Regions from separate parts of the Corallincola platygyrae genome, predicted to be linked through region 1. Evidence: predicted binding sites of a transcription regulator. Region 1 holds the regulator's gene; each other region holds the start of a gene.

Region 1 (7,750 bases):
TTTGAGATCCGCCCATGAGGAATAGCAATACCATTTCCAATACCTGTACTGCCCTTTTTCTCTCTATCCAGAATGCTTTCAAAGATCATTTTGCAGCCGTGATCCGGCAGGTGCTTGGCAGCCAGTTCGCTGGCCATCTCAAGCACTCGTTTTTTGCTTGAACCGTGGACTGCACTTCGAGTGCAGTCCAGGCTGAGAATGGATGATATATCCATAGTGTAATTAGTGCGCGTTTAGCTTTTCTTTATGTTTAATTACTTGTCGATCGAGTTTATCGACCAACGCGTCGATTGCGGCATACATATCTGAATGCTCTGCGTTAGCAAATATCTCACCACCATTTAGGTGCAGTTTTGCTTCTGCTTTTTGCGTTAACTTCTCAACGTTGAGGATAACGTAAACGTTATTGATGTGGTCGAAATGGCGCTCTAGCTTAGTGAACTTTTCATTCACATAGTTTCGGAGTGAATCAGTAACTTCGACATGATGGCCGGTAAGATTGATTTGCATAGACCTCATCCTTTTATTGGTGAGCTTTTTACAGCAAGCTCTTTCGCTGATTTGACGGTGGGATAGACAAGGACTCCCGATACTTGGCGATCGTTCGTCTTGCTACCTGAATTCCCTGGTCTGCCAGTAGGTCAGCAATTTTGCTATCTGACAAAGGCTTGCTGGGGATTTCAGCCGCCACTAGTTTCTTGATCAGTGCTCGAATAGCTGTTGAGGAGCATTCTCCACCCCCTTCAGTACTGACGTGGCTGGAGAAGAAATATTTAAGCTCGAAGATACCTCTGGGGGTATGCATATACTTTTGTGTGGTCACACGGGATATGGTTGATTCATGCATATCAACCGCTTGAGCGATATCGTTAAGCACCATTGGCTTCATCGCTTCATCGCCGTATTCAAAGAAATCCCGTTGAAACTGAACAATGCAGTTTGCCACTTTCATCAGCGTATCATTGCGGCTTTCCAGGCTCTTGATGAACCATTTTGCTTCCTGCAGATGAGAGCGAATGTACTGGCTGTCTGCTGAATTCTTCACCGTGCGGCTCATGGCAGCATATTGCTGATTTACTTTGAGTTTAGGTACGGCATCAGGGTTGAGCTCTACAACCCAGCGACCGCTTTTTTTGGTCACCGATACGTCTGGAATCACGTATTGTTCTTCGCCACTGATCACCGCACTGCCTGGGCGAGGATTAAGTGACTGGATCAAGCGGAGAACTTCGCGTAACTGGTCTTCCTTGAGCTTGCTTTTACGCATCAACTGGCGATAGTCACGGCTGGCGAGTAGCTCGATATGATTGCCCAGAACCTGCTTACATTCTTTCAACCAAGGTGTATCTTCTGCAAATTGGTTGACCTGCACCAGCAGGCACTCTTGCAGTGAGCGAGCGCCAACGCCGATCGGGTCAAACAACTGAATACGTTTGATTACAGCTTCAACTTCATCCAGCTCAACCGCTTCTTCATCTTGTCCGAGCGCGGTAAGAATGTCTTCTGCTGACACAGTCAGATAGCCGGATTCGTCGATGGCATCAATGATGGCGGTGGCGATTGCACGGTCTACGTCACTGAATGGAGTCAGTTGCATCTGCCACTCGAGGTGGCTTTGCAGTGAATCTGTTGTCTCGCCCTGATAGCTGAACTCACTATCGTCGCCGTAGGAGGCTCCGGAAACTGGCGCTGCAGAGAGGTGATCATCCCAGGTGCTGTCTACTGGAAGTTCGTCAGATATCTGCTCTTTGTTGAGTGCTTCCGACGTTTCAACCGCAGCAGCATCATGTTCGTCTTGGAAACCATCGTTGCTGTCAGCTGATGCCGTTTCAGCTTTTTGAGGAAGATCTTGAGCCTCGCCGTTGACAGGCTGCTCAGCTACGTCGCTTTGTTCTGTCTGTTCCAGAAGCGGATTATTGTCGAGCGCATCCTGAACTTCCTGCTGGAGGTCCAGAGTCGATAATTGCAACAGCCGAATTGCCTGTTGCAATTGCGGCGTCATGGTAAGTTGCTGGCCTAAACGTAACTGTAATGACGGTTTCATTTACTTCCGTGACAATAAAAAAACGCACTTGCTTACAACGGACGTGGAGTTCGAGTGAGAGACTAAAAAATGCGTCACCCGTTAATTAAACTATAGCTGGAATTGCTCGCCGAGATACACGTCACGTACCTTTTGATCCGATAATACATCTTCCGGCTTGCCTTTGGCTATCAACTCTCCGTGGCTAACGATGTAAGCGTACTCACATACATCCAGAGTCTCTCTCACATTGTGATCAGTAATCAAGACACCAAGACCTCGATCGCGTAAGTGTTCAATGATTTTCTTGATATCGGTTACAGATATTGGATCTACTCCTGCAAAAGGTTCATCCAATAAAACGAACTGAGGCTCTGCAGCCAGTGCTCTTGCTATCTCAACTCGTCGACGCTCACCGCCCGACAGAGACATTCCTAAGCTGTCACGAATGTGAGTAATGCTGAACTCTTCAAGCAGCTGCTCCAGTATTTCCAGTCGTTGGACCCGGCTCAGTTCAGCGCGGGTTTGCAACACGGCCATAATGTTGTCGGATACAGACAGCTTGCGAAAGATGGAGGATTCCTGTGGTAGGTAACCAATCCCCTTGCGTGCGCGAACGTGCATGGGGGATAGAGTGACATCTTCATCATTGATTGTGATGCGCCCTTTATCATTTGGTACCAGGCCAACCACCATATAAAAGGTGGTTGTTTTGCCCGCCCCGTTGGGGCCCAACAAGCCGACAATTTGGCCCTTGTTTAACGCCAAAGAGACATCTTTCACCACTTGGCGCCCTTTATAGCTTTTTGCCAGATGGTTGGCGGTGAGGGTTGCCATGACTATTCGGTATCCTCTTCTTCATCTTTCTGACCCAACTGCTGTTGCAGCTGTTCGGGTAAAAAGATGGTTGTGACGCGGTCACCTTCCTGTTTGCCGCTTTCAGCCACCAGTTTTTGCTTGGCGATGTCGTAACGTATCAGCTCTCCTTGCACCACACTGTCCTGTTGAGTCAGGGTCGCGCCACCGGTAAGAATTAACGTCTTGTCCGCCAAGCGGTAGCGTATCTCTTTTGCTTCTGCTGTCATGGTGCGACCATTTTCCAGCAGTTGACTGAATTTTGCGGGTTCGCCTGCGGCGATCAAAACTTCTTTTCCCGCACCTGCAGACTGTTCAACCTGAAGGGTGTCAGCAAAAATCTTCAATGTGCCTTGAGTAACGCTGACATCTTCAAAGAACGAGATGATACCTTTTTGTATATCAATGCTTTGGCGCTTGGCATCCACACGGACTTCTTGCTGAAAGTCAGCTTCAACAGCCTGGATATGAGGGGTTACCGCGATCAGCAGTCCAGCCAGGCCGAGATAAAATCTATTTTTCAGGTTCATAGGTCGCTTTTACATCACTGAGCAGTTCAATCTGCTCTTTTTCTACATTGCCTCGCAATCCAACTCCCTGGAGTTGGTAGCTCGGCCCTTTGACCGTAACAGGTTGATCGCTGCTGACTTCATTTGATGCCAGATCCATTTCTACATACTCGGTCAGCAGAGTATTGGTTTGATTCTGTTCTGTTTGGGTTTCAATAACAACCTGCTGCTCAAGAATCAACTGGTTCTCTCTCAGTCGTCCCTGTTCTGCATTGAGCGTCCAGCCCGCTTGTTTACCATTAGGGTAGACGACCACTTTAGGTGACTTGAAACTGGTGAATTCATTGTTGCTGAAGTGCGCCATATCGGACGCCCAGATCTGATGAGCGAGCAAGCCATTTTCATCATAACTGCGACTGCGGAGCGTTTTGGCCGTGAAGTCAGGGCGCTGTTCTCCCTCGGCACCAGCAACTTCAATTTGTTGCTGACGAACGCTGTCCTGATAGTAGTAAAGCGCGATTGCAGCAGCGAAAAGAATAACGCTGAATATCAGCACGCGATTCATATACTCAGCCCCTGGCTGCTTTCAAGTTTACCTTGTGACTGCAGAAGTAAATCGCATACCTCTCTGACCGCACCATGGCCACCCTCAATGTTGGTGCGATAATGGCTGAACTTATGAAGCATTGGGTGGGCGTCTTGGACGCTGACAGCAAGTCCACACCGTTTCATAACGGGAGCGTCTACCATATCGTCACCTATGTAACCGCACTGTTCCGGCACCAGGCTTGTTTTCAGAAGCAGGGATTCGAATGCGGAGAGCTTGTCATCCTGCCCTTGAAAAATGTGTTCAACGCCAAGAGCCGTCATCCGTTGTTGGACTATGTTCGACTTTCTTCCGGTAATAACGGCGACAGAAACTCCTGCATATTGCAGCGCTTTGACACCATACCCATCGCGAGTATGGAATGCCTTTAACTCTTCCCCTTGATTGCCCAGATAGATGCGTCCATCGGAAAACACGCCATCAACATCGCAGATCAACAGGCGAACCTGTTTTGCTCGGTCAATGATGTCTGTGCTCACTTCGCCATATAGGGTGCTAATCAAATCTGCCATCTCGTCATCTGTTACGGCTTCGCAACGATACCGCTATCTTAGCCTAAGTTGTTGAATAAAAGGATCTGGTAACCAATAAATGCGGCCGCTAATACGCCACCTTCCCAGCGTGCCAGTATTCGCTTGCCTCTGAGCCCATAACAAAATAGGAACAGCAGCAGGGTCAAACCAAGCATCACAGGAATGTCTCGATGCAAGGCAAAGGCGTCAACAGCACCCGGCGAGATCAGCGCTGGCATAGCCAAAACTGCCAGTAAGTTAAATATATTCGAACCTATGACATTGCCTAGCGCCAGGTCACCTTCATTTCTTAAGGCGCCTGCGACGCTGGCAGCAAGCTCTGGCAAACTGGTGCCAATGGCGATAATGGTTAAACCAATAACTAAATCACTGACACCAAAATGGTGCGCCAGTTCCACAGCATTTTGTACCAGCAGTTCACTGCTTACCAGCAAAAGTGCCAGACCTGCAATCAGCCAAATTACTGCTTTGGGTGTTGGTAGATCATCGGGTATCTCTGCTTCGCTCTCCTCTATCAGAGGGTCGCCCTGGCCTGACTGTGCCATAGAGATCTTGAGCATATAACCGGTAAAACCGAGTATCCCTGCGACTAAAATAATGCCATCTACACGAGATAGATTCAGGTCAAGAAACATTGCACTGGCAGCCAGCGTAATGATGATTAGAAGCGGAAACTCTCTTTTAAGCGTACCTGAAGATACGCTTAGAGGACGAACTAAGGCGGTGATGCCTAGCACCATGGCAATATTGGTAATGTTTGAGCCCAACGCATTACCTACGGCAGTATCTGGATTGCCATTGAGAGACGCTGAAGCTGCAACAAGCATCTCTGGTGCGGACGACCCAAAGGCTACGATGGTCAGGCCAATGATTAGCGGAGATATCCCGAGATTACGGGCTAACCCTGCGGCGCCGTAGACAAACTTGTCTGCGCTCCAGACTAAAATTGCCAGTGAAACAATAATTATAAGCGCGGGAATCAACATAACATATCGCCGTAGTAGCTATCTCAAAGCAAGAAAGGAGCCATTTTGTGGCGAGAGAGTGACACTTTTTTACCTTAATGTCGATTACAGCAATAATCAGAAACAGTTTTTTGACTAGCTTTTAATTTTGCCGTCCGCATTAAAAAGGATACAATCGACGGCCCGCCATCAGGGATACTCGTAGTCCGCTGACAGGAGCTCGTCGGTTAAGGTTATGGAACATGCCAAAAGATAACGTCGTCGACATTCGCAATCTCACGTTTCGCCGTGGTCAACGATACATTTATAAGGACCTGAACCTCACTATTCCGAGAGGAAAGGTGGTGGCCATTATGGGGCCCAGCGGTATCGGTAAAACGACCTTGCTGCGACTCATCGGTGGGCAATTAAAGCCTGAGCAGGGCGAGGTTCTGTTTGATGGGGAAGATATTCCATCAATGAATCGTCATCGGCTTTATGAAGCCCGTAAGCGCATGAGCATGTTGTTCCAGAGCGGCGCTTTGTTCACTGAGCTGGATGTTTTTGACAATGTCGCTTTTCCAATTCGCGAACATACTGCCCTGCCTGAGGAATTGATTCGTTCCATTGTGTTAATGAAATTAGAGGCTGTTGGATTGCGAGGTGCCAGAGACTTGGCTCCGAGTGAATTATCAGGCGGCATGGCAAGGCGCGCTGCGTTAGCGAGAGCGATTGCACTGGACCCGGATTTGATGATGTACGATGAGCCGTTCGCTGGTCAGGACCCAATCTCGCTTGGGATCCTGGTTAAATTGATCAAGCAGTTGAACGATGCATTGAATATGACCTCTATAGTCGTGACTCACGATGTGCCGGAAGTTATGAGTATCGCTGATTATGTTTACATCATTGCTGACAAGAAAGTGATTGGAGAGGGAACCCCAGAGATTGTCGCTCAATCGGATTCCCCTCTGGTACAACAGTTTTTGAAAGGAAACCATGACGGACCGGTTCCTTTCCATTACCCAGCGGCAAGTTTTGCCGAAGATCTAAAAGGAGTCGATCCTCAGTGATTGAAAAGATCCGCCAGATAGGCGTCAGCGCATTGGATAGCCTGGCTGGAGCGGGAAGGGCAACTATGATCCTCGGCTCCGTGATTATAGGCCGATTCTCTATTCGTCGAGGCATACCGCTACTGATCAAGCAGATCTATGTGTCGGGTGTATTGTCGATGCTGATCGTGTTGGTATCAGGTTTGTTCATCGGCATGGTTTTGGGGCTACAGGCCTATAATGTGCTGGTGGACTACAGTGCTGAAGAGAGTATCGGCCCAATGGTGGCTCTGGCTTTGCTTAGAGAACTTGGTCCTGTTGTTACCGCGCTATTGTTTGCTGGACGTGCGGGTTCGGCGATGACTGCTGAAATCGGTTTGATGAAAGCCACTGAGCAGCTTACCAGCCTCGAGATGATGGCTGTTGACCCGTTGAAACGTATCGTTGCACCTCGGTTCTGGGCCGGCGTGATAAGTATGCCGTTGTTGGCGACAATGTTCAGCAGTGTTGGCATTTTTGGTGGTTACCTGGTCGGAGTGGAGTGGCTGGGTGTTGATAGTGGTGCTTTTTGGTCGGTGATGAATTCAGCGGTCGAATGGCGAGAAGATATTGGCAACGGGATGATTAAAAGTGTGGTTTTCGCTGTTGTCGTGACGTGGATATCGGTATTCAAGGGATATGACGCGGTACCAACGTCTGAGGGGATCAGTCGGGCAACGACTGAAACCGTAGTTCATTCTTCTTTAGCGGTTTTGGGACTGGATTTTGTTCTCACCGCATTAATGTTTGGGTAAATGGATGCAGAAACGTAAACGCTTTGACCAGCGCAAAATAGAAATCTTGGTGGGCTTCTTTGTATTGGCTAGCTTCTTAGCCTTGCTAATGCTATCTCTCAAAGTGGCAACCTCTGAGCTGGGTACCAGTACCAGCTCGTACACACTGTTTGCGAAGTTTGACAATATTGGCGGCTTAAAAGTGCGTGCACCGATCAAGGTCGGTGGTGTCGTTATCGGTCGTGTCGCCAGTATTGAGTTGGATCCCAATGACTGGGTTCCTGTGGTTGAAATGCGTTTGGACGCAGATTACAACCGTTTTACTGATTCAACTTCGGCTTCGATTCTCACCTCTGGACTGTTGGGTGAACAATACATTGGTTTGCAACCTGGCTTTGAAGATGAGGAAAGTGAATTTCTCGCCGATGGTGATCGTATTCCTGATACCAAGTCC
Region 2 (7,750 bases), on a different contig from region 1:
GGGAAGCTATTTTACCGCCGCCAAAAGGTGCAGGACGGTTCAGCTATTTGACCGCGGTTACAGAGATTGAAAACGAACTGGTAGAAATTCTTGACGTAGAGAAGATTCTCGATGAAATTGCCCCAACAGACACAGAAGTAAGTGGCGACTTAATCGACCGTACTCTTGCTGAAACGATTGCGGGTCGCAAAGTATTAATTGCAGATGATTCCAGCGTGGCGAGAAATCAGATCAACAGGGCACTCAGTGCGCTCAATCTGGATACTGAGCTGGTAAAAGACGGTAAAGAAGCATTAGACCTGCTAAAAGATGAGTTGGAAGGCGTTGATGATATTCGTCAAAAATATGCCTTGCTAATATCTGATGTTGAAATGCCCGAGATGGATGGTTACACATTGACGGCAGAAATACGTAACGACCCCAAACTTGCCGGGTTATACGTCATTCTTCACACCTCTTTAAGTGGTGTGTTCAATGAGGCGATGGTGAAGAAAGTAGGGGCGGATGATTTCATTCCTAAGTTTAATCCCGACGAATTGGCGGCCGCGGTAACCAAAGCGATTGAGAAATCAAATTAATAGTCCCTAGTGCTTTTTAGTAAACGGTGTAAATGTGCCCCATAAAAAATTAGCTGATACTGAATACGATGAGTTCAGAGCTTTCCTAGAGCAGCAGTGCGGTATTGTGCTGGGCGATAATAAACAGTATTTGGTGAAAAGCCGTTTATCTCCTCTGATGAATCAGTATGGACTGGAGTCAATGTCAGAGTTGATACGCCGAGCGATGTCACCGAGAGACAGAGATCTACGAGCATCAGTGATTGATGCCATGACCACCAATGAGACGCTTTGGTTCCGGGATACTTATCCTTTTGAACTCTTGAAGAACCGGATATTGCCCGAATACGCCAAGCATCGTGGTCCGGTGAAGATTTGGTCTGCCGCCAGCTCCTCTGGTCAGGAACCTTACTCTATCGCCATGAGTGTGCTTGAGTATCAGCAATCGAGACCTGGAGGCCTGCCTGGCAGTGCTCAGATTCTTGGTACTGATATCTCAAATAGTATGCTGGAGCAGTGTAAGCGTGCCGAATATGACTCGCTGGCGTTGGCTCGTGGTTTGTCTCCTGAACGCAAACGTCTGTTCTTTGAGGCTGCTGGCGATAAGATGCGGCTGAATAGTAAGGTGCGAGGTTTGGTCAACTTCCGTCACTGCAACTTACTGGACAGTTATGCATTGCTGGGACGTTTTGACGTTATCTTCTGTCGAAATGTGTTGATTTACTTCTCGCCTGAAGTGAAGTCGAAAATCCTCAAACAATTCGCCGGAGCACTCAACCCTGGAGGACATCTGTTCCTTGGCGCCTCGGAATCTATAACTGGACTGAGTGATGACTTTGAAATGATCCGCTGTAACCCTGGTATTGTTTACAAAGTTAAAAAGTAATTAAGTTGTTCTGATGTCGAAAGCCCGCGTGATGCGGGCTTTTCTGTTTCTGATGGCATAAATTGACCTTCTTCCCTAGCGTTTTTTCAAGCGTCAAAAATACTTTGGCACGCTGATTGCTAATTTTTCCACGTGGAGGAAAGGTTATGGCTATCAGTTTCGATAAAGCGTTAGGTATTCATCAGCACACCGTAGGTATACGCACCAAGCGTGCCGAGGTGATTGCCAGCAACATTGCTAACGCAGATACCCCGCATTACAAAGCGAGAGATATTGATTTCAAAGCAGCGCTTGCAAATGCACAGGCGCGGCAGGGCTTTGCCATGTCGCGAACGCATGAGCGGCATATTGACGTTAAATTGCCGCCTACCGGTGAAACCGGTTACCGGGTGCCAAATCAGCCGGATACCGGCGATGGCAACACTGTGGATATGCAGCAAGAGCGAAACAACTACCTTCAGAACGCGATGGAGCACCAAGCTTCGCTGACCTTCCTCGGCTCCAAGTTTCGCGGTCTGACATCGGCTATTAAAGGAGAATAGGCATGAGTCTATTTAACGTTCTTGATGTTGCAGGCTCAGGTATGAGTGCTCAGTCACTGCGACTGAACACAACCGCCAGTAATTTGGCGAATGCTGACAGCGTAGCCAGCAGCGTCGATGAAACCTACCGTGCCCGCCACCCGGTTTTTGCCGCGCAGTTTGATAGTGCGCGTCAGGATCAAAGTGCTGTTCCCGTTGAAGTGAAAGGTATTGTTGAAAGTGATAAGCCTTTGATACGCCAGTACGAGCCAGAGCATCCAATGGCAGATGAGAACGGATATATCTACAAACCCAATGTCAATGTGGTTGAAGAGATGGCCAATATGATGTCGGCGTCTCGTAGCTATCAAACCAATGTTCAGATTGCAGATGCGGCAAAGCAGATGCTTAACAAGACATTGAATCTGGGCAAGTAATTTGGACTTGGTTTAAGGAGAGCAGATTGTGAGCGAAATTAGCGGAACAAGTAGTAGCTATTTAGACCAACTTCGCTGGCAGGATGAGGGCACGGAAATTAACACCGAGCCTAAAGACACCATGTTGTCGCAGGAAGACTTTTTCTCTCTGCTTACTCAGCAGCTGGCGTACCAGGACCCATTTAAACCGGTGGAGAACGCCGAGATGGTATCCCAGATGAGTTCTTTCACTACCGCAGAGGGTATTGGTCAGTTGAATGAACAGATGACTGGCCTGAACGACATCATGAGTTCGAGTCAGGCGTTGCAAGCATCTTCATTGGTTGGCCAGAAAGTGCTGGTGCCTACGGGGTATAGCTATAAATCAGACACAACAGGCGTTGAGGGTGTGGTAAGTCTTTCGGCCCCAACCACCAATGTCACAGTGCGCATCGAAAACACCCGGGGTGAGGTTATGCACTCTTTCGCCATGGGTGAGCAAGAGGCGGGTAATGTCCGCTTTGATTGGGACGGTACTGATACAGAAGGCAACCAATTGCCGCCTGGCAACTATGTAGTTAAGGCGTATGCGCTGCAGGGGGACTCCAGCGAGGAGCTGCCTATCTCTACTTACGCCAAGGTTGATAGCGTTAGTATCAGTGGTGCGAACGGTGTGGCACTAAATCTGCAAGGTATTCAAGGTGGATTCCGCTTAAGTGATGTACTCGAAGTCGCTAAAGGCTAGAGCAAGCGGACACCAGATAAACGGGAGTAAAGAATTATGTCTTTTAACATTGCGTTGAGCGGTATTAATGCTGCCCAGAAAGATATTGACGTCACCGCGAACAATATTGCGAACGTAAACACATTTGGGTTTAAGGAGTCGCGCGCTGAATTCGCCGATGTTTACAGCTCAAGTGTTTTCTCAAACTCGAGAACAACTGTGGGTCAGGGTGTGACAACCGCTGACGTGGCACAGCAGTTTTCTCAGGGCTCATTTCTGTTTTCAAATAACTCGCTGGACTTAGCGATTGATGGCAGTGGTTTCTTTGCTACCTCCGCAAATGCAGAAGATTTGGATGTAAACCTGACCAGAGCAGGGGCCTTCAAGCTTGACGAAAATAGTTTTATGGTGAACTCCGCTGGCCAGTTCTTGCGGGTGTTCCCAGTAAACCCTGATGGTACAGTGTCTTCAGTTGCATTAGCCTCGACGATCCCTTTACAGATCCCATCTTCAGCCGGTCAGCCCCAGGCGACACAGAATGTGGATATCACGTTGAACTTGCCTGCGAGTGAGGTGCCACTGGATCCAGCAAACTTCGACCCAACAGACAATACGACCTATAACAATGCGACGTCACTGACTATTTACGACTCATTGGGACAGAGTTATGTCCAAACCACCTATTACGTGAAAGATGTTAACGCCGCTAACCAATGGGCCATGTTTACTACGGTAACCGATGATACCGGTGCTGTACCTGTAGATATTGTGGCGCCACCTGCACCGACAACACAACCGGTGGGTGCCAATGGTCAGTCTGGCGTCTATATGAACTTTAATGCCGATGGTACTGTGGCGTCTGTTAACGGTGGCAACCCGGTTACTACATTACCATTAGGTGTTGCGCCACCAGCAGGTGCCGGTGTGAATATGAATGGTGCGGACGTCAACCAGGCGATCACGCTTAACTACAATAACCCCACTCAGTTTGCTGCGGCGTTTGAGGTTCAGGCATTGTCACAGGATGGTATTACGGTAGGCCGCCTAACTTCCGTCGACATTGGTACTGACGGCTTGGTAAATGCTACCTACAGTAACGGCACAACCCAGCCTCTTGGTAAAGTTGCTGTCGTGCGTGTAGCCAATGAACAAGGTTTATCGCCTGTGGGTAATACTTCCTGGGCAGTATCGCAGAGTTCTGGTGATCCCATTGCCGGTGAGGCAGATCAGGGTTCTTTCGGTCGTATTCTGTCGGGTACGCTGGAGCAGTCTAACGTGAACCTGACTACCGAGCTGGTAGACCTTATTACGGGTCAGCGGAACTATCAGGCCAACTCCCGCTCATTGGAAGTTAATAACACTATCACCCAGACCATTCTTCAGATCCGATAGTTGATCTAAGCCGGTCTCTTTTGCCGCTCAATATGAGCGGCATTTTTTTGCCTTTTACTTTTGGCAGTTCTCTTCCCTACCTTTTTACTGCCTACATATCAAACGCTTAAAGTTCTGGCACACCAATTGCAAATTCAACGTCAGATAGTATTTATTTTGACGCTGAGGTTCCTATGGACCGCATGATGTACCTCGCCATGAGCGGCGCTAAGCAGAATTTTCAGGCCTTAGGTGTTCATGCCAATAATTTGGCGAATGCTAAGACTACGGGTTTTAAAGCAGACCTCGAGCAATCCAGAGCCATGCAAGCGTTTGGTGAAGGGATGCCGACCAGGGTTTTTGCCATGACAGAGAATCCTGCCTCCAGTTATCGGATCGGATCTTTGATGACCACCGACCGCTCTCTTGATGTCGCCGTGAAGGGCGATGGCTGGCTGGCGGTTCAAGATGCTGAAGGCCAAGAGGCCTATACCCGAGCGGGAGATCTGAGAATTACACCCGAAGGTATGATCGAGAACGGCATGGGGCGTGCGCTGATCGGTGATGACGGCGCCCCCATCTTCGTACCTCAGCCCTATGCAAAGATCGAAGTGGGTGGTGATGGCACGGTATCGGTTCTGCCGCAAGGCGCACCACCAAACGCGATAGCAGCGGTAGGCAGAATTAAATTAGTTCGTCCAGACAACGCCAACCTGGATAAAGGTTTGGATGGTCTGTTCCGGCTGAAAGAGCCTGGTCCGTTGGGTTCCACCATTGCGCCAGCAGATATCGACGTCAAGTTAATGAGTGGTGTTCTTGAAGGAAGTAACGTCAATGCGGTCAGCGAGATGACCACAATGATCAGTCTTCAACGCCAATTTGAAATGCAAATTAAGATGATGCGAACAGCAGAAGATATCGACCGTTCTGGCGATCAGCTGTTGCGTCTTGGCTAATCACTGAAGAGTAAGGAGTTAGCATTATGAATCCCGCACTTTGGATCAGTAAAACAGGCCTCGATGCCCAGCAGACCGATATCTCAGTGATCTCCAACAACCTGGCGAACGCCAGCACTGTTGGCTTCAAAAAAAGCCGTGCGATTTTTGAGGACCTGCTTTATCAAACTATTAATCAACCCGGTGGCTTATCGTCGGCAAATACCGAATTGCCTACCGGTTTGATGCTTGGCGCAGGCGCTAAGGTTACAGCGACTCAGAAGATTCATACCCAGGGTAACCTACTGACCACTGATAACTCGATGGATTGGACCATTCAGGGACGTGGCTTTTTCCAGATCCTGTTGCCTGATGGCAATATCGCCTACACCCGAAATGGCCAGTTCACGTTGAATGAAGACGGCCAGATGGTGACCAACGGTGCTGGTTACGAGCTGCAGCCAGCCATCACGCTGCCGCCAGATGCACAATCCATGACGGTTTCAGTCGATGGAGAGGTATCTGTTCGCCAGCCCGGCAGCACTGACAACGTCGTCGTAGGCAATGTCACTATCGTTGATTTTGTTAACCCTAGCGGCCTGGAGCCGATCGGCGAAAACCTATATCTCGAAACTGGGTCCAGTGGCGCAGCAACTGAAGGAACTCCCAGCCTGGATGGTTTTGGCTCTATTCGTCAGGGCATGCTGGAGACATCCAACGTTAACGTAACTGAAGAGTTGGTAAACCTCATCGAAAGTCAGCGGGTGTACGAAATGAACTCTAAGGTAATTTCGGCGGTTGACCAGATGATGTCTTACATCAACCAGAACCTTTAAGTGGGTGGGTAACGTTATGAAAAAGCTCTTACCACTAGTGTTGCTCGGACTGACAGGGTGTGGCTCTGTCTATCAGGTGCAGCCGGATGACCCATACTATGCGCCCCTCATACCTGAAATGCCTGAAGCCCAAATGGTGCTGACAGGTTCCATGTTTCAGGATGTGACAGCACAGAATCTCTATTCGGATATCAAAGCGCGCCGTATTGGCGACATTATCACCGTCAATCTGGTTGAAAACACCAAGGCCAACAAGGGCGCCAAGAGTGAGCTCGATAAAGAGACCTCTGTTGAATATCTGGCACCTACTATGTTTGGCCGACCGGTAACCATTGGTGGCAATACCCTGGACGTCGGCATTGATAACACCACTGAGTTTGAAGGTGAGTCCAAGGTTAACCAGAACAACTCTTTATTGGGTGCAATCTCAGTCAGTGTGGTTCAGGTTCTGGCTAATGGCCATCTGGTCGTTCGCGGTGAAAAGTGGATCACGATTAATCAGGGGGATGAGTACATTCGTCTAACCGGCATTATTCGTCCTGAAGATGTCACTGCTGACAACAATATCGCATCTACCAAGGTGGCAAATGCGCGTATCCAATACAGTGGAACAGGCTCTGCTCACGATACCCAAACGCCAGGTTGGTTGACACAATTCTTCAACAGCCCCATCTGGCCGTTCTAATTGGGGAGGTAAGTTATGTGGCTTAGAACCTTACTACTTGTTTTGTTGGCTGCGGTCAGTGGCACTGTGTCAGCTGAACGGATCAAAGATATCACCACCATCCAAGGGGTGAGAAACAACCAGCTGGTGGGTTATGGCTTGGTGGTCGGCTTAACCGGTACAGGTGAGCAAGCACGTTATACCGAGCAAAGTTTTGCGACACTGTTGAGTAACTTCGGTATTAACCTGCCGCCAGGTACCCGCCCAAAGATTAAGAACGTTGCTGCCGTAGCTATTCATGCTGACTTGCCGCCATTTACCAAGCCAGGCCAAACGATCGATATTACGGTAAGTTCTATCGGCAGTGCAGAGAGCTTGCGCGGCGGAACCTTGCTGCAAGCCTTTTTGAAAGGGGTGGATGGCAAGATATATGCCGTTGCTCAGGGTAATTTGGTTGTTGGTGGTTTCGGTTTCTCCGGTGCCGATGGCTCTCAGGTTATCAGTAACACGCCTACGGTCGGTCGAATTCCCAATGGTGCGATTGTTGAAAGAGAAGTTCCCAATATGTTTGGTCAGGGAGATTACCTGACCTTCAACCTGAACAGCCCGGATTTCACGACTGCTAAACGCCTGTCTGATGCGATCAATGAACTGGTTGGTCCCAGCACAGCTCGCGCTATCGATGCAACCAGTGTCAGAGTCACCGCGCCACGAGACCTCAGCCAACGTGTTGCTTATTTATCGGTTCTTGAAAACATCGATGTTAAGCCTGCCGATGAATCGGCCAAGGTGATCGTTAATTCACGTACCGGCACCATAGTTATAGGCAAAGATGTCACC
Region 3 (7,750 bases), on a different contig from region 1:
CCGGCACGTTAACGCAAGAGTTTAATAGCTGTGTAATCAGTGGCGTAGAGGTTAATGGTGCCATCATTATTGAGTTCGAACGTTGGAACCTAAATACCGCGACACCAGCGGACATGACCTTTATCTACGATGAGTTCAGTGTCGAAAGTCAGTATGTTGGTTTGACCGTCGCCGACGGACAAATTGAGATTCGCAATAACGATACCTGTCAGCGCAGTTATCACTTTGAAATGAATTGGGACAATCCTGGTTCCAATGACGATATCTATTACCACAATTTCCAGCAAAATTTTATCTGTGAAAATGGGCAAGACTTAATCTCTATGACAGGCCAGGTATACATTGGCGCCTTTGGTTTTGTTAATGTCACCACGCCAGAGCCTCTGGCCCTTGATAGGTATGCAGCACAACAATATTATCAGCCCTATGCAGGCCATCTGCGACTTAGCAATGAACTGGCCACAGCGGATATCACGATCACCTCTAGAGAAGATCTCTATGATGCCCCTGAAGCCACTATCACCCTAACTCACCAAAACAACATCAAAGAGATGCGCATTGGCGCAAGCCTTTTGGTTGACCCTGTTTATGGTGACCTAAGCGATAGTGATCAAGATGGTATGCCCGACGGCTGGGAGCAGTTTTATGGCCTATCAACAAGGCTAGATGATTCCAGCGAAGACTTGGATGGGGATGGAGTCAGTAACCTGCTTGAATATCAGACCGGATACGCGCCCAATGAATCCAGTTTCAGCCCTTCCGCAGCATTGGAAGCGCACCTTCACTACGAAGGGCCTAATGACGCAGGCTTCAGCAACCTGGAGGTGGGACAGCAGGCATCAGTCAAGATTGCTGTGGGAGGCAATGTACATTCCGGACTGATCGATTACCTATCCCAGGCAGGTTACTCAATTAGAGTAGATCTGGGCAGCGAGCCAGGGTGGAGCTTTTCAGGTCCTGACCAGTGTACGCTCGAGTTAGACTCACCGAACTACATTCTGCAGTGTGAAAACCTGCCCTTAACTCCTTTCTTATCTGAGGACCGTGGAGAGTACAAAGCGATAGATGACCTGGTTACCCTGACCTTTGTGCCAGAGCGCCAAGGGTTCACTCAGCCCTCGCTCCTGTTGACGGACATGCTCGGACGCCTAACGTCTCGCTCACTGGAAACTATCTATATTCAAGGAGCGGACTACCAGGTTATGCCACATAGTATGTTGCAAACGTTGCCTATCGGCGACAATCCAAGTTTCGCGACAACCGCCGTTCGGATTACCGGCACTGGCTCGGGTACTCCCATCCGTGTAACCGTGAGCGGTGAAATCATTGAAGCCCCTGAAGGTGCCAGCTTTGCGGGTATCGAAGATTATCAATACAGCTTGGAAAACTGCGTCTTGGAAAGACTGTCTTTCAGCTGCACGACTTCGGAAAGACCTGAGGAAGACAACTTATATAGTTCAGAAACCGTGTTTTTCTTCATGCTAAATAAACCAGTTTCGACTGGAGAGCTACGGATCCGTTATACAATAACGACAAGCTATGAAGGTGGTACTGAACATGTAAGTAACACAGAGAGCACCGTCCTCTTCGGCAATCCTGCTGCACAACTTCAAAATCTTATAGACGCATCCTTAGCGTCAGATCCAAACAGTGTGGTTACTCTGCCCTCAGGCATTTATGTTGGCTCATTGGATACACGTGGTGCGGAGATCGTTGCACCTGCGGATCTGCAGCTCTGGCTAACAAGTGGCGATAGCTTCTATAACGGAGATATGCCGGGTGCAACACTGTCGATTGCTGCAAACTCAACTCTTCAGGGTGGCGAGTACTTCGTATTATCACACCCGATAGTGATGTCTGAAAACAGTACGATACAAGACGCTTCTATTCACAAGCTGTCAGCAGGGAGCAGCGCTCTGGAACTGCTCAGTAGCGGCCTGATCCAACGTAACAGGTTTATGTTTGAGGCCGAACAGCAGGACGATAACATCAGCGGTATGATCACAACGTGTTACAGCTGTCTCATCAATATCCAGAACAACCTTTTTGTTTCTAATCTTGCCAACAGCCCCGTCGTAAATGACTGGGGAGGAGATGGAGAGATCAATCTGATACACAATACAGTGGTCAATTTCTCCAGTTTGCTTCAAATAGGCGAAATACCTGCGTCGGTGTACAGGGTTGAAAACAACCTGTTCTACCGCGAGCAGGACTTACCTCAAACAAACGCCATTACAGGTTTCGGTGGTGCGCAAATCTCTGTTGAAGGCAACTTACTACCATCAATTGATAGTCACTGGGCAGGAAGCAATGTTATCAGCGATGCGCCAGAGCTATCTGGGGTTGGCTATGCACCGCTTTCATCGAGTGCAGCAGTGGATGCTGGAGTGACGCCCACGACACCAATCTTGGACGATCTTAATGGCAATCTACGTCCTGTGGGTGAAAGCTATGACATTGGTGCAATAGAAGTTCAAAGCTTTCAGTAAGAGGTAATTTTCTGCAGATTATATAGAGTGAGCAATGTTTAGTTGCTCACTCTATTCTATTCAGATCGTTGTTAACCCCACATTCAGGATTCAGCCTCAAACATCACCGGCGTTTGGCCGACTTTGTTCCATAGGTTGATGCCCTGCAACAGCAGGCTGACACCAAAACCGATACCGATCAACCAGGCAACGCCTGTCGACCCTGCCAATACAATCAAAATGCCCAAAGCGACACTGAAACCACTCTTCAGTTTGGCTTTACCAGCGTTTGCGGCGTGATTGGCTGAGCGCCAGTTAACCCAACCGATCAGAATAAAGAAAGCACCCAACGCAAATGCCGCCAGACCAAGGGTTAGCTTGGGCATAAACAGGATGATGACTCCAAATATTAGATACCCCCAATAGAGCACTTCTGACAGCGTCTTATAACCTGCACGCTTGATACGGCGACTAACTGCCAGTCCAAACACACCGGTCAGAGCAATGGCGATCCCAACAACCATGGCAGCAGCTATGCCAACATAAAACGGCAGGATTATCGCAAGCCCGCCCATAATCATCATGGCCACGGACACTGCTCTTACTGCGGCTCTTGCCTTTGGCGTCATTGCTGTTGTCGTCGCTACCATTCCAAGCTCCTCACTATGCACAACTTAATTTTATACCAATCCGCATAAAGATATGGTCAACCAGGAAGCCTGGGTAAGTTCAATTCAAGGCGCAGTCATGCAGCAATGATTGTTCCCTTGCAAATGGCTGCAACGCAGAAGTGGGCTTGCCCAGACTTCCCCGCAGGGCGGGTTTTAAATCACTTTATGCAGCGTTAGCTGATTTCGGCGTAGAAAAACTATGCCTTCAATCACCTGCCTTGCCTAAAGTGATTTCAATTCCCGCTGGTAGCTCATATTCTTATGCGGATTGGTATTAGTCATGATCCACGTCTTCTTTGCTTCTCATATAGGACAAATTCAGTCAGATTTAGTGCGCTACTTCAGTAAAAAAACAAAATTAAACAATTGAATAGGTACTGACATGGACAAGCGGATTCTGGTTTCGGGGCTGATCAATATTGAAACCACCTTGGCAATCGATGGTTTCCCCCTTAACTATTTTCCCGTCACCTATGCCTTCGATAAAGTCCACAGCACCGTTTCTGGCGTCGGTTACAACGTCGCTAAAGCGCTGCACACCCTTGGCAATGATATTGATATTACCTCCCTAATCGGGCAGGACCTCAATGCCAAACTGGTAAGGGCAGACATGGCCCGTATAGAACTCGACGATACCCATATCTTGTCGACCCTGGCGGAAACACCCGCCTCCGTTATTGTTTATGGCCAAGGCGGTGAACGGCAGATCCACGTTGATCTGAAAACCATTCAAGACACGGCATACGATGTAGCACTTTTCGAGCAACAGCTGGAAGGGTGTGAACTCGCAGTGATGTGCAACATCAATTACAACCGCGCCCTATTACCTTTAGCGAAAAAACACAAAGTCTCACTCGCTACCGATGTTCATGTCTTGGCGGATCCCGATGACGAGTACAACCGTGATTTTATGGCCGCCGCTGATATTCTATTCCTCAGTGACGAAGGCCTGCATGGTCGCTTGCCAGAGTCGTTGATCAACGAACTCTTTCAACGCTACCAAAACCAGATCATCGTGATGGGACGTGGCAGCCAAGGCGCACTGATGTTTGTTGCCGAAGACCAGCAGTTCTATCACGCCAATGCGCTACAAACTCGCCCTATCGTCAGCACCATTGGTGCTGGTGATGCGCTGTTTTCCGCCTTTATCCACACCTGGCTGGCTACGGGTAATCCATACGTGTCGATTCAGACAGCGGTTAGGTTTGCCTCGTGGAAAATCGGAGAAAAAGGTGCTGCCGAGGGTTTTTTAAGCGCCTCCGAACTAGAGACGCTTATCAAACAACACCCTTTCTAAGAGGCTAAGCTGATGGCTTAGATACGTTCCAACGCGGTATTACCCCAACCTACAAGACTGCCGTTTTCAAACACCAGCGGTGTACATTCCGACTTGCTGGTAATGCCGTCTTTGTGTTGACGCTGAGTTCGGTAGTATAGGATGCGGAAAGACTTTTCTTCCTTCGCCAGCTTCTCGTCGAAGTCCGCCGTACCCATAATTCCACGGACATCCGTCAATGCCATGCCGAGATCCAGCTTTTCCAGTTTCTTACGGTTCTCGTGCTCACGATCTTCCCAATCGGAATGCATGCGAACACTGTCACCATCTCCCCCAACGGCAATCACACAGCCGCTCAAACTCAAAGGCGCCAATAGCGCCAGTACTACCCATAGTTTTTTCATCATGAATTCCCTGTTGGTTTTTACTATGTCGAAAAGGACTAGAGCAAAACAGAGGCCAACTAGGTAACACATTGTTTTTGATAGGTTTGACTGTTTATTGCTTGATTATTTAAAAACCTGACTTGAGGATATTGACCACATCATTGTGAAGTTGACCAACTGCATATGCGCTGAAGCAAACGCAAACCCAACTCGAATTCAGAACATCGTCGCTCCATCACATTAGCATGCCCCACGAAGTGTTTTGGGTACCATGTGACCGCGACATACCGTTCGTCCTGAACACAGTGTGCCCTTTGGGTATAAAAAAGCCCCGCATTGCGGGGCTTATTGTAATTCTAATGAGGACTAGCCGTTACGACGACGGAACCCTGCAAAGCCAGCAAGACCCAAGCCAAGCAATGCCAAAGTGGCTGGTGCCGGAACAGCAGCTTTGCTGAAAGTAAAGTTATCCAGGGCAAAGTGGGTGCCTGAGCCGTTCAAGTTACCATTCTGGACACCACCAAAAGAACGGAACTTCAGCTCATCAATGCCAAAGAAATTGAAATCGAACCAGGTAGCACCTGAAGTATCAACACTCACAGTTTGTTGATATTGCTGCGCACCACCCAACAGGCCGGTTACTTCAATCTGCAGACCATCATTCCATGCACCGGTCAGATAAGCACCTTCAAAGTTAAACGCACCATTTGATACAGCAACATCACTGGCAAAACCGTTCAACGCTACATAGTCGCCAGAAACGGTGCCCGTCTGATAACCACTTGGCGTGTAGGTTGGTGTATGCAGGATGTAAAAATCACTACTCCAAGTAAGCCCACCGTAGTTGGTAGGAGCAAGGTTAGTGAATCCGGTTGCATTGGTGATGTCATCAAACGTCAGCACGTCTGCAGATACATTTGCTGCCATCAAAGCACTTGCAACACCTAACGCTAATACTGCTTTTTTCATTTCCTTTCCCCAAACATAGATTGTTGTTATCGGTACCAGCTAAGCAATTGAAGTGCCAAATCTTAACTACCTGTATTTATTGTGTTTTCAAAGAAGTCAGAGGTCTAACATCTAGATCTTTGTAAATAAAATCAACGCTATATAGCACTTTACTTATCAGCGTTTTATTGATGGGAAACATGGTGAACAAGGTCGCGGACAGCAAAAATGAGCTGTTTTCGCGCAAATATTCAGAGAACCCGAATGAGTCCGGACCAGCAAGTTGGCAATGTATTGGAAACCGAGCAAGGACCACTGCGCCTGGAGCAGCTACTTGGCCGAGGCAAATCAGGCTATTCCTATCTGGCGGTACATAATGGCTGCAAATACGTCGTCAAGCTGATGCATGACGAACCCTGTCCCTACTACGACTTTGGCAACCAAAACAAAGTTACACTCGAGCTGAATGCTTACCACCATCTGGAAAGATACGGCGTGCCGGTACCCAAATTACTCAGTCACAACGAACAGGAAGGCTTTCTGGTTAAGTCATATATTGATGGCGTCCTAGCCAATGATCTTATTGCCAAGGGCAATGCCGAAGCTGTGATATCAGACCTTTACCAAATCTCTCATATCGCCAAGCGTGCTGGAGTCAATCTGGACTACTTCCCTGCTAACTTTGTCAGTACGCCTGATCAGCTGTTCTACGTGGATTACGAGCACAATCCCTATGATCCTCAGTGGGACCTTGATAACTGGGGAATTTACTATTGGGCTAATCAAGAAGGCATGACCAAGTTTCAGCAAACCGGAGATATATTGCACCTCAATCAGGATCATAACTCCGGGATACCAATCAAAGCCCCGTTGCAACACACGGTGGATTGCTGGAAACAAAAATACCAGCGCAGTTAATCCAATCGCCCCCACCTCCTGTAAACGACTACAATTGTGTCAAACTCTTTGATTCAATGATGAATTTATCAAATTCATAGCTATTTGAATGAATATCGCGCAGTCTTAACATCAATGTACGATGCTTTAGATCTTGCATCACTCAAATCTGAATCTGCGTGTTGCTGTCGATATCGCAACACGCCAAAAACTCAGAGTTCGCTCAGCATGGCTTTTCATGTCGCAGTCGCTTGAGCATTATCGCCTTGGATATTTGGGAATTGACGTCTTTTGAGGTTCACATGAACAAAGCAAATGGAAATCGCTACGGCGCTGCTGTGTTGGCGCTTGCAGGCCTACTGGTGATAAGCGGCTGCGACAATAAACAACCACCGCCACAAGCCCCCAAGCCCAGTGTTACCGTGGTGAAAGTTGCGACTGACTCAATAGTGCCCAACAGCCAGTTTGTCGGCCGAACTCAGGCCAATGAAGACACCACTATCAATGCGCGCGTTTCCGGCTTGCTACTGCGTCGTACTTTTTCGGAAGGGGCAGACGTGAAACAAGGCGACCTGTTGTTCGAAATCGACCCAGCGACTTACAAAACCGAAGTGAATCAAGCACAGGCGCAGTTAGACCGCGCCATCGCTGCTAAAAAAGTGGCCCTTGCCAACTATAACCGTGGTAAAGAGATCTTCGCTGAAGGCGTTATTAGCGCTAAAGAGATGGATGAACTCACCGGCAACAAGCTGGAAACGGAAGCGGAAGAATCCAAAGCGCGTGCAGCATTAGATGCAGCCAAACTTAACTTGAGTTACACCCAGATCACTTCGCCAATTGATGGTCGTATCAGCCGCGCTAACGTGTCTGCAGGTGATTTGATATCACCAGATCGCGCACTAGCCACCGTGGTTAACCTCGACCCAATCGAAGTGCATTTCCAAGCCAGTGAAAAAATCGTAGCCAAATATCGCAACTTTGGCGCCGACGGCGCAGAAGAAGCCCTTGAAGCCGGCGACCTGGTAATAAAAATGCGCCTGCCTAACGGTGAAATGTATGAACTGGACGGCAAGATTGATTTCGTCGACAACCGAGTAGATGCGG
Region 4 (7,750 bases), on a different contig from region 1:
GTCGTGGCATCACCTGCGGCAACAACACGCGGATAATCAGCTGCCAACTGTTGGCTGACAAGGTTTGTGCTTTTATCAGCTGTTCGCTGGGAATATCCAACGTACGGGCCTGCAGATCGCGAATAATAAATGGCGCGATACCAATCACGATCAGCACCACTTTCGATACTTCACCAAGACCGAAAACAATAAACAGCACCGGCAGTATCGCCATCGGCGGGATCAGGCTGATAGCCGTGACCAAGGGTGACAGTTTGGCGCGAACCAAGGGGATCGCGCCGTTGCCAACACCAATGACCAAGCCAATCAATGCGCTGATCCCGACGCCCATGCCTAAGCGCTGCAAGCTGCTCAGTGTGTCCTGCCAAAACAGGTACTCACCACTGCGTTTGCTGGGCTCAAAGGCCAGTCGCTGGATCGCATCTGCCATTTTGGTAATTCCGGGCAAAAGCTTGTCGTTCGGGTTCTCTGCCAGTCGCGCCTCAGAGGCGCCCATATAGACCAACAGCAGCAGGATAAAAGGCAGTAGCCCCAAGACCCAGCGCATCGGCGTTGAAGGATAGCGATTGATTATTCGCATGCGGTTTCTCCATGGGGAGCTGCTACTCCCCTATTCGACTGATTACACTCCAGAACATGGACCCTCAAAATGAGGGCCTGAGCAGGAGGGCCTACAGCTTGATCTTGCCTTCAGCAGCCATCTGCATGTAGCTAGGGTCGAAACGGAACTTCACATTGCCTTTATCGCCATAAACACCGGCTGGCGTTTCGATGCCGATAAAGCTGGCATCCATAGCACCATCACCCAACAGGCCGTGTTGGAATGAGAACTCAGCAACGTACTTCATGGTGTCTTTCAGTTGCGCACTGGTAGTAAACGCGACGGCTTCTGCAGGGGTGTAGAACATCTTGGTAGAGGCCAGTTGTGCTTCATAACCCGCCAGATCCGTACCAGAGGCAACGCCCATTGCGGTACGCGCAGCGGCAGTGGATTCTGAGCCATCGGCCATCTTGCCCATGATTTCGTACCATGCGCCGACTAACGCCTTACCAAACTTAGGGTTGGCTTTCAGCGTGTCCGTGTTAACCACCAACAGGTCGATGATTTCGCCAGGGATCTGAGAAGAGTCGAACACCTTGGTGGCATTCGGCTGAGATGTAATTTCTGACAGTAGCGGGTTCCAGGTGGTCACTGCCGTCACGTCCTTGGTGGTAAATGCGGCAACCAAGTCAGCATCAGAGGTGTTAACCACTTTGATATCTTTTTCGCTCAGACCTACGGTAGACAGGCCGCGAGCCAGCAGGTAGTGGGAAACCGACAACTCAACCAGATTCACCTGCTGACCTTTGATATCAGCCAGAGATGCACCCTCTTTCAGAACAACGCCATCATTACCGTTGGAGAAGTCGCCAACAATTAGCGCGGTTGAATCGACACCACCAGCCGCAGGGATGGTCAGCGCATCCATGTTGGTCATGGTGCAGCCATCAAAAGCGCCCGCGGTGTACTGGTTGATAGATTCGATGTAATCGTTGATTTGCACGACTTCGATGTCGATGTCGTATTTGTCAGCCCACTTCTTAACGATGCCTTCGTTTTCGCCGTAATGCCAAGGCATCCAACCGACGTAGATAGACCAACAAATTTTGAAACTGTCTTTGGCGAATGAAGCAGGTGACGCGAGTAGTAATAGTGCAAGTAAGGTTGCTTTGATTTTCATGTTGCGGACCCCTTTCGTATTAGCGTTTTAATGTGCGCAGAAGGTGACGACGGCATCACTGCCTCGATTCATCCTCCCGGGCTTTTATCCCGCCGTGTAACCTCGAAAGAGGTCGTTCGCTCTCGGACCAGTCACCTGTTTTAAAGGCCGGAACCCTAGCGAACCATTTTCCAAATTGTGGCTAGCGTGTTTTGACTAAGTTAAGTGATGCCATCAACGCTTCTGCTAGCTATAGCAATACAAAGGCTATGCCAATTAATATTAGTCTTTATTTTCAAAGAGTTAATCTACATCGAGTAGTTTAAAAAGCCCCACCATCACCATATTAGGGCGCGCTTTTGATCAACCTCACATAGCTTGCACCAATTTAAGGCGAGGGTATCAACGGCACTTTTCCGCCGTGTATCGATTGCGATCCCCCTGGAGCGCAGCCACCGCTCGTTCATGCTGGCACTCTGCGTCAGATGGCTCGTATTGCTTATCCCAGGCTTCAAATAGCTGGCGTTGTTTGCGACTAAGTTTGATGCCGTGTTTCTCTGACATATAGAAATAGATTCGCGCCACCCACCCTCTTGCTCGCACGGTTGGCTCAGCGACCCGTTGTTTGAAGTCGATTTTCATCGGGCAGGCGCCATAACTCGCGTGTTTGCTACTCGTCACCATACCAAACCGATAGTTGCTGCGATTACCGTTCACCTCGCCAATCGCTGGTACCAGGTTGTGCATATCCCCTTCAAAGGCTTTGAAGGCATCACTGTTTCTTGCGCAGTTCTTGCGGCCACCTTTTTGCCAGCACTGTTTTTGGTGGCCATATTCCCAGGCTGGCACCACATGCTCCCATTCAATTCGGCTGGCGCGTTTCTGCTCTTTGCGTACCTGATAACCACAACTCTCAAGCACCGGTATCAGCTTCTTTCCCTGTTTTTTAAAATCACATCCACAATAGAAGGTTTGTGGGGAAAGCTCAGTCGTGTAAAGGGTTTTCAATTCACGTTTAGCCTGAGAAAAAGTGAATGTATCACTGCCATACGTCTGGATTGGAGCAAGAAAAAAGGCGAAAAGCAGGAATCTGCCAAAAGAGCATTGAAAAGCATGCACGGACAACCTCGATTAAATAACAACAACATCAATCGTCCGTAATTCTGTGGTCGCAGCACGACCACAAGAGATTCCTCCCTGTCGAGGGAGAATATTAGCAAATCATGACTAGGTTGCGATTTAATTTATGATTCGCGCCAGCAACCTATTCGACGAGAGTAAAACCTAATCGTCGAGGGTAAAACCTACTTTTAAAGTCACCTGCCAATGGGCCACTTTGCCACCATCGATATGACCACGGGTCTCAACCACTTCAAACCAACGCAGGTTGTGTATGGTTTTGCCCATTCGCTCAATCGCGTTGTTAATGGCATCTTCAATGCCATCGGGAGAGGAACCAACTATCTCAGTTAACTTGTAGGTATGATGATTTGAACCTGACATCGCTTTTCTCCTGGCCGTTTGTTTCGGGGGGTAATACGAATCACGTTAAACAGGAGTTTAGTTGTTGCGGAAAAATCTGGCGCGCCAGACATGGGTCAAACCTGGCTTTCCAACTCTTCCAACGCTTCTAAAGCCAAATCAAAATCATAATCGGAGATCGCCATTTCAAGGCGTTTTAACTGCTGCTGATATTGATTCATTCCAGGCACTTGAGCCAGCTCTTCCAGTACTTCCGCCGCTTGGGTATCAAACGCTTCAATAAGCGGGCGCATTTGTGTGAGTTTGACGTCAAACGCGGCTTTATCGAGTGTCTGCTCATCAACTATTTCTCGAGCACTTTGTTCATCAGATGAACGCAGTGCTAACTTCAGCGCTTTGATAAATGGAACGAACTCATCTTTTAACTGTTCTATCGCGACCGTAATTTGTGGCTGTTTTGCCTTATTTTGGGCATGTTGCTCAAGCAGTTTTGCGTTATCAGCAATGGCTCCAGCGCCAATACTGCCAGCGGTGCCCTTCAATGTATGAGCCAAACGCTCAGCGTCTTCCCAATTATCCTGTGCCACCGCTGATGAAAAACTTTCAACAAACTCGCCCTGATTAGCAACAAACTTGTTTAACAGTTTGAGGTATAGCGTGGGATTGTTTTGGGTTATCGCCAAGCCCGCAGCGGTATCTAAACCATCGATAACAGGCAGAGTCACCCGCTTGTTTTTGTCAATACGGCTTGCTGGTGCTTTCGCATCTACAACGTCTACCGGGCGCTTTTTACTTGGCTTTATCCACCTGGCCATGGTGGCGAACATTTCGTCAACGTTAATAGGCTTGGCGATGTGATCGTTCATGCCGGCATCCAGCACTTTTTGCCTATCGCCTGCCATCGCATTTGCTGTCATCGCCAATACGGGTAAATCTTTCCACTCAGGGTTCAAGCGAATTCTTCGTGTGGCGGTGTAACCGTCCATAACCGGCATTTGGCAATCCATCAGGACACCGTCAAAGGTATGCTTGGAAAGTTGCTCCAACGCTTCTTCACCATGATCTGCCACTTCCACAGTAAGGCCATTGCTTGTCAGCAGTTCTACAGCCAACTCCTGGTTCATTTCGTTGTCTTCAACCAACAGGACATAAGCTCCCTGCAAAGCAACAATCGATTCAGATGCAGCGTCTTGACGATTACTTGCCCGGGTTTCGCTAATCACCTCTTTGCCGATAGCCCGCATGATTGCATCCATTAAAGAGGATGGTGTCAAAGGTTTACTGATGACACTACTTACCTGCTCGGTATCCCCCTCCTGGATAGCCTCTTCTCTACCGTAGGCAGTTGCCATAATGATTTGCGGTTGTTCAGGCAGATTTAGTTCGCCTATCTTGCGTATGGTCTCGAAGCCATCCATGCCCGGCATCTTCCAGTCCATGATGACGATTTGGTATCGCTGCTTAGCGCTTCGAAGAATTTCCAGACAGCCTTTACCTGAATCAACACTGTCACTCTGCAGGCCAAAACTGCTGAGCATGTTGCAAATGATTTGCCGCGCTGAGCTGTTGTCGTCAACGACCAGTACCCGCTGCTCACCAATTACGCTGTTTACCTCTCTGAGGCTGGGGCAAGCCTGTTTCTGCAAACCAAACTCTGCGGTAAAACTGAAACAACTGCCGCATCCCAACTCACTCTCAACCCATATCTCGCCATTCATCAGCTCTGAGAGGTTCTTGGAGATAGACAGCCCCAGCCCAGTACCACCAAATTTCCTCGTGGTCGACGTATCTGCCTGGCTAAAGGATTTGAACAACTTGGCACATTGTTCCTGCGTCATACCGATACCCGTATCCTGAACGCTGAATTGTAGTTTGACTTTTTTGTCCCCTTTCGACACCAGCTTGGCACTGATAACCACTTCACCTGTTTCGGTGAACTTAACCGCGTTGTTACCCAGATTTACCAAAATCTGCCCCAGCCTCAACGGGTCACCGACCAAAGCGGTTGGCATTTCCGCTGGGATATCAAACAGCAGTTCGAGTCCTTTGTCCTCAATTCTGAGGCCGACCAAATTAGCCAGATTGTCCAACACATCCTCCAACCGGAAGTCGATCCGCTCCAAGGTCATCTTGCCTGCCTCAATCTTGGAAAAATCGAGGATGTCATTAATGATGCCTAGCAGGGCTTCGGCAGAGCGATGAACCTTTTCAACATAGTTGCGCTGCTTTGCATTCAGTTCGGTCTGAAGTGCAAGATGAGACATGCCGATAATGGCATTCATTGGTGTTCGGATCTCATGAGACATATTGGCGAGAAAATCGCTTTTCGCCTTGGTTGCCGCCTCCGCTTCCTGTCGTGCTTGATTGAGCTCAGTGACATCAGTAGAGATACTGCCCAAAGCAAACACCCGACCGTCTTCAGATTTTATCGGGAATCGGTAAGTATAATAGGTTTGCTCCTGACCCGATGGACTAACGAATGCTTCCTCAAAGCCCACCGCTTCACCGCTGTCAGCTACCTGTGCATCATGAGCCATCAGAGGATCGACAATCTCAGCAGGCAAAAAGTCATAGGGAGTATGTCCCAATGCGTCTTCTTCACTGATGCCTGTCGCTTCACACCAGCCAGGATTTACCAGCAGGTACTTGCCCTGCATATCTTTGATATTAACCACCGCGGGTGAGTAATCGAGGATGCTTTTAATAAACTGCTGGTTCTCCGCCAGTTTAATCGCGACTTGCTTCTGCTCCGTTACATCATCTGCGGTTGCGATGAAGTTGGTGATTTCCCCGCGATCATTAGCTATGGGGGCAATCGCCAGTGATGCCCAGTATTCACTGCCATCTTTGCGTCGGTTGATCACCTCTCCATGCCATACCTGCCCCTGATTGATGGTATTCCACAGCTCAGCATAAGTGGCGTCATCAGTATGTTCGCTTTTCAGAATTGCGGGGGTCTTTCCGATCGCTTCTTTGGGTTGATAGCCAGTGACTTTAGTGAACGTTGGATTGACATGTTCAATGATGCCATCGGGGTCAGTAATAACCACTGTCATGGGGCTGTATCGGATAGATTGTTCCAGCTTACGCAGTTCATGAGTTCGCGATTCAATACTTTCAGCCATCGCGTTGTATAGCTTGGCGACTGCGCCGATTTCGTCTTCGAAGCTGATTTCAATACGTTTGCTGTAGTCGCCCAGCTTGATTGCTGAGCTGCCCACAGCTAAGTTGGTCAACGGCTTAATGACTCGTCGCTTAAGGGTAACAAAGGTGTATAGGCAAACCGCGATAGCAGCGAGAATTAGAATGCCGATATACCAAACCACAATATGGTTGTTTTTACTGATTTCATGGATTTCAAAATCGGTGCGCTCGCCGACTAAGAAGAAGAACTGGTCTATGTTCGTCATGATCTTGGCTTTGGCTTGATGATAATCATCACCGTGTAATAGTTGGCGGGCAAGATACGGATCCGGTTCACCTTGGCGGGTGTAAAACCCCTGGTTATCTTTGAATAACCCTTCCAATGCCAACATAGCTTCATCTTCCAGTGCCACCAACGCATCAGATTCCGCTTTCGCTCGCGCCAATGTCTCCCGCTCTTGGTCAGAAAACTCCAGCTGTTCCATACGTGCTTCAATACTATAGGTTGGACCGTCTAAATTGATATCCAGACGCTCAGCAATGACTTGATCCCAGTAGGATTGAAGATTGCCTGATGGGTGGGGCTGTTCTCCATCTCGAATGGCGATGATTTGCCGAAAATACTCCTCATAGCGAGGCTCTCGGGTAACAACATAAAGCCGGGCCATACGGGTGAGATCATCAGATGATTGTTTTACTTCCAACGCCAGTTCCAGTGATTGGTACTTTTTGTCCTCCAACCTTTCTTGTTCATCAATGCCATATAACAGTAGGAATGTAAGTGCACCACAAAAGAAGAATAAGGTGGCAAGTAAGGAGAATATACTTGCGATAGACTGCTTGATCGTAAACTGGTCCAAGCGATGACGAAGCAGGACAAACAAAATGACGCAGCAAAGCGCCAAACCAAATAGAAGGTTGGAAATAGAAGCCTGCCACACCACGCCATCGCTGAGCATTGTTGCCTGTACTCCCTAAACAATCAGCTTGAATATTGATTTCGTTGTAAAAAACTTAATGACTCGGTCTATTAATAGATAGCCTCATTTCTGGTATTTGCCATACCAATCTGTTGACGTAAGACAGAGATAAAGGATGGTGGATGAAGGGGGGGCTTCTGCTGATTGCGATAAAAGTTAAGTCGATACAAGCAACAAAGGCGAGATAATTCCCGCCTTCTGATTACGTGCATTAAAGGAAGGTTTGCCAATCGACTAGCCAGCAATTAGGGCTAAAGTTCGACGAGCAGCAGTCACACTATGGGCAGCCAATAATCCGAGTAATACAACCGCGCCGCTGGCGACGGCCATTCCGGCACTGTAACCAACACCACCAGCAACAGACTCCACTCCTTGAACGACGCCATGCACCGCGGCAAAAACAAACGCCATCGCTAACAAGCCTACTTTAGGGACGTTACCTAC

Evidence for each region. The regulator sigma-54, encoded in region 1, starts transcription at its own class of promoters, with help from an activator protein. The targets are predictions, from matches to a motif close to GTTGGCACGNNNNTNGNNT.
Region 2: a site for sigma-54 is predicted at 1,547-1,565, ahead of flgB (flagellar basal body rod protein FlgB). Genes of this name have one in related genera too.
Region 3: a site for sigma-54 is predicted at 5,812-5,830, ahead of ABEA14_RS13105 (PEP-CTERM sorting domain-containing protein). Genes of this name have one in related genera too.
Region 4: a site for sigma-54 is predicted at 1,959-1,977, ahead of ABEA14_RS00995 (putative urea ABC transporter substrate-binding protein). Genes of this name have one in related genera too.

Annotation. Positions count from the first base shown of each region.
Region 1 covers NZ_BAABLI010000029.1:7,887-15,636, forward strand. The annotation lists gene ptsN (PTS IIA-like nitrogen regulatory protein PtsN) at 1-215, opposite strand, end outside; gene hpf (ribosome hibernation promoting factor) at 223-510, opposite strand; gene ABEA14_RS16675 (RNA polymerase factor sigma-54) at 539-2,044, opposite strand; gene lptB (LPS export ABC transporter ATP-binding protein) at 2,135-2,860, opposite strand; gene lptA (lipopolysaccharide transport periplasmic protein LptA) at 2,863-3,408, opposite strand; gene lptC (LPS export ABC transporter periplasmic protein LptC) at 3,392-3,952, opposite strand; gene kdsC (3-deoxy-manno-octulosonate-8-phosphatase KdsC) at 3,949-4,497, opposite strand; gene ABEA14_RS16700 (calcium/sodium antiporter) at 4,545-5,513, opposite strand; gene mlaF (phospholipid ABC transporter ATP-binding protein MlaF) at 5,735-6,544, shown strand; gene mlaE (lipid asymmetry maintenance ABC transporter permease subunit MlaE) at 6,541-7,317, shown strand; gene mlaD (outer membrane lipid asymmetry maintenance protein MlaD) at 7,322-7,750, shown strand, end outside.
Region 2 covers NZ_BAABLI010000004.1:328,444-336,193, forward strand. The annotation lists gene ABEA14_RS02105 (chemotaxis protein CheV) at 1-578, shown strand, start outside; gene ABEA14_RS02110 (CheR family methyltransferase) at 613-1,443, shown strand; gene flgB (flagellar basal body rod protein FlgB) at 1,590-1,985, shown strand; gene flgC (flagellar basal body rod protein FlgC) at 1,988-2,401, shown strand; gene ABEA14_RS02125 (flagellar hook assembly protein FlgD) at 2,430-3,125, shown strand; gene flgE (flagellar hook protein FlgE) at 3,162-4,496, shown strand; gene ABEA14_RS02135 (flagellar basal body rod protein FlgF) at 4,670-5,431, shown strand; gene flgG (flagellar basal-body rod protein FlgG) at 5,458-6,246, shown strand; gene flgH (flagellar basal body L-ring protein FlgH) at 6,263-6,931, shown strand; gene ABEA14_RS02150 (flagellar basal body P-ring protein FlgI) at 6,947-7,750, shown strand, end outside.
Region 3 covers NZ_BAABLI010000015.1:69,749-77,498, reverse strand. The annotation lists gene ABEA14_RS13125 (choice-of-anchor Q domain-containing protein) at 1-2,489, shown strand, start outside; gene ABEA14_RS13120 (DUF308 domain-containing protein) at 2,573-3,118, opposite strand; gene ABEA14_RS13115 (carbohydrate kinase family protein) at 3,522-4,436, shown strand; gene ABEA14_RS13110 (DUF3192 domain-containing protein) at 4,454-4,819, opposite strand; gene ABEA14_RS13105 (PEP-CTERM sorting domain-containing protein) at 5,168-5,770, opposite strand; gene ABEA14_RS13100 (BUD32 family EKC/KEOPS complex subunit) at 6,014-6,667, shown strand; gene ABEA14_RS13095 (efflux RND transporter periplasmic adaptor subunit) at 6,949-7,750, shown strand, end outside.
Region 4 covers NZ_BAABLI010000004.1:51,549-59,298, reverse strand. The annotation lists gene ABEA14_RS01000 (ABC transporter permease) at 1-580, opposite strand, end outside; gene ABEA14_RS00995 (putative urea ABC transporter substrate-binding protein) at 672-1,721, opposite strand; guanidine-I (ykkC/yxkD leader) riboswitch at 1,793-1,891, opposite strand; gene ABEA14_RS00990 (endonuclease) at 2,103-2,819, opposite strand; gene ABEA14_RS00985 (dodecin) at 2,985-3,203, opposite strand; gene ABEA14_RS00980 (response regulator) at 3,299-7,285, opposite strand; gene ABEA14_RS00975 (HupE/UreJ family protein) at 7,541-7,750, opposite strand, start outside.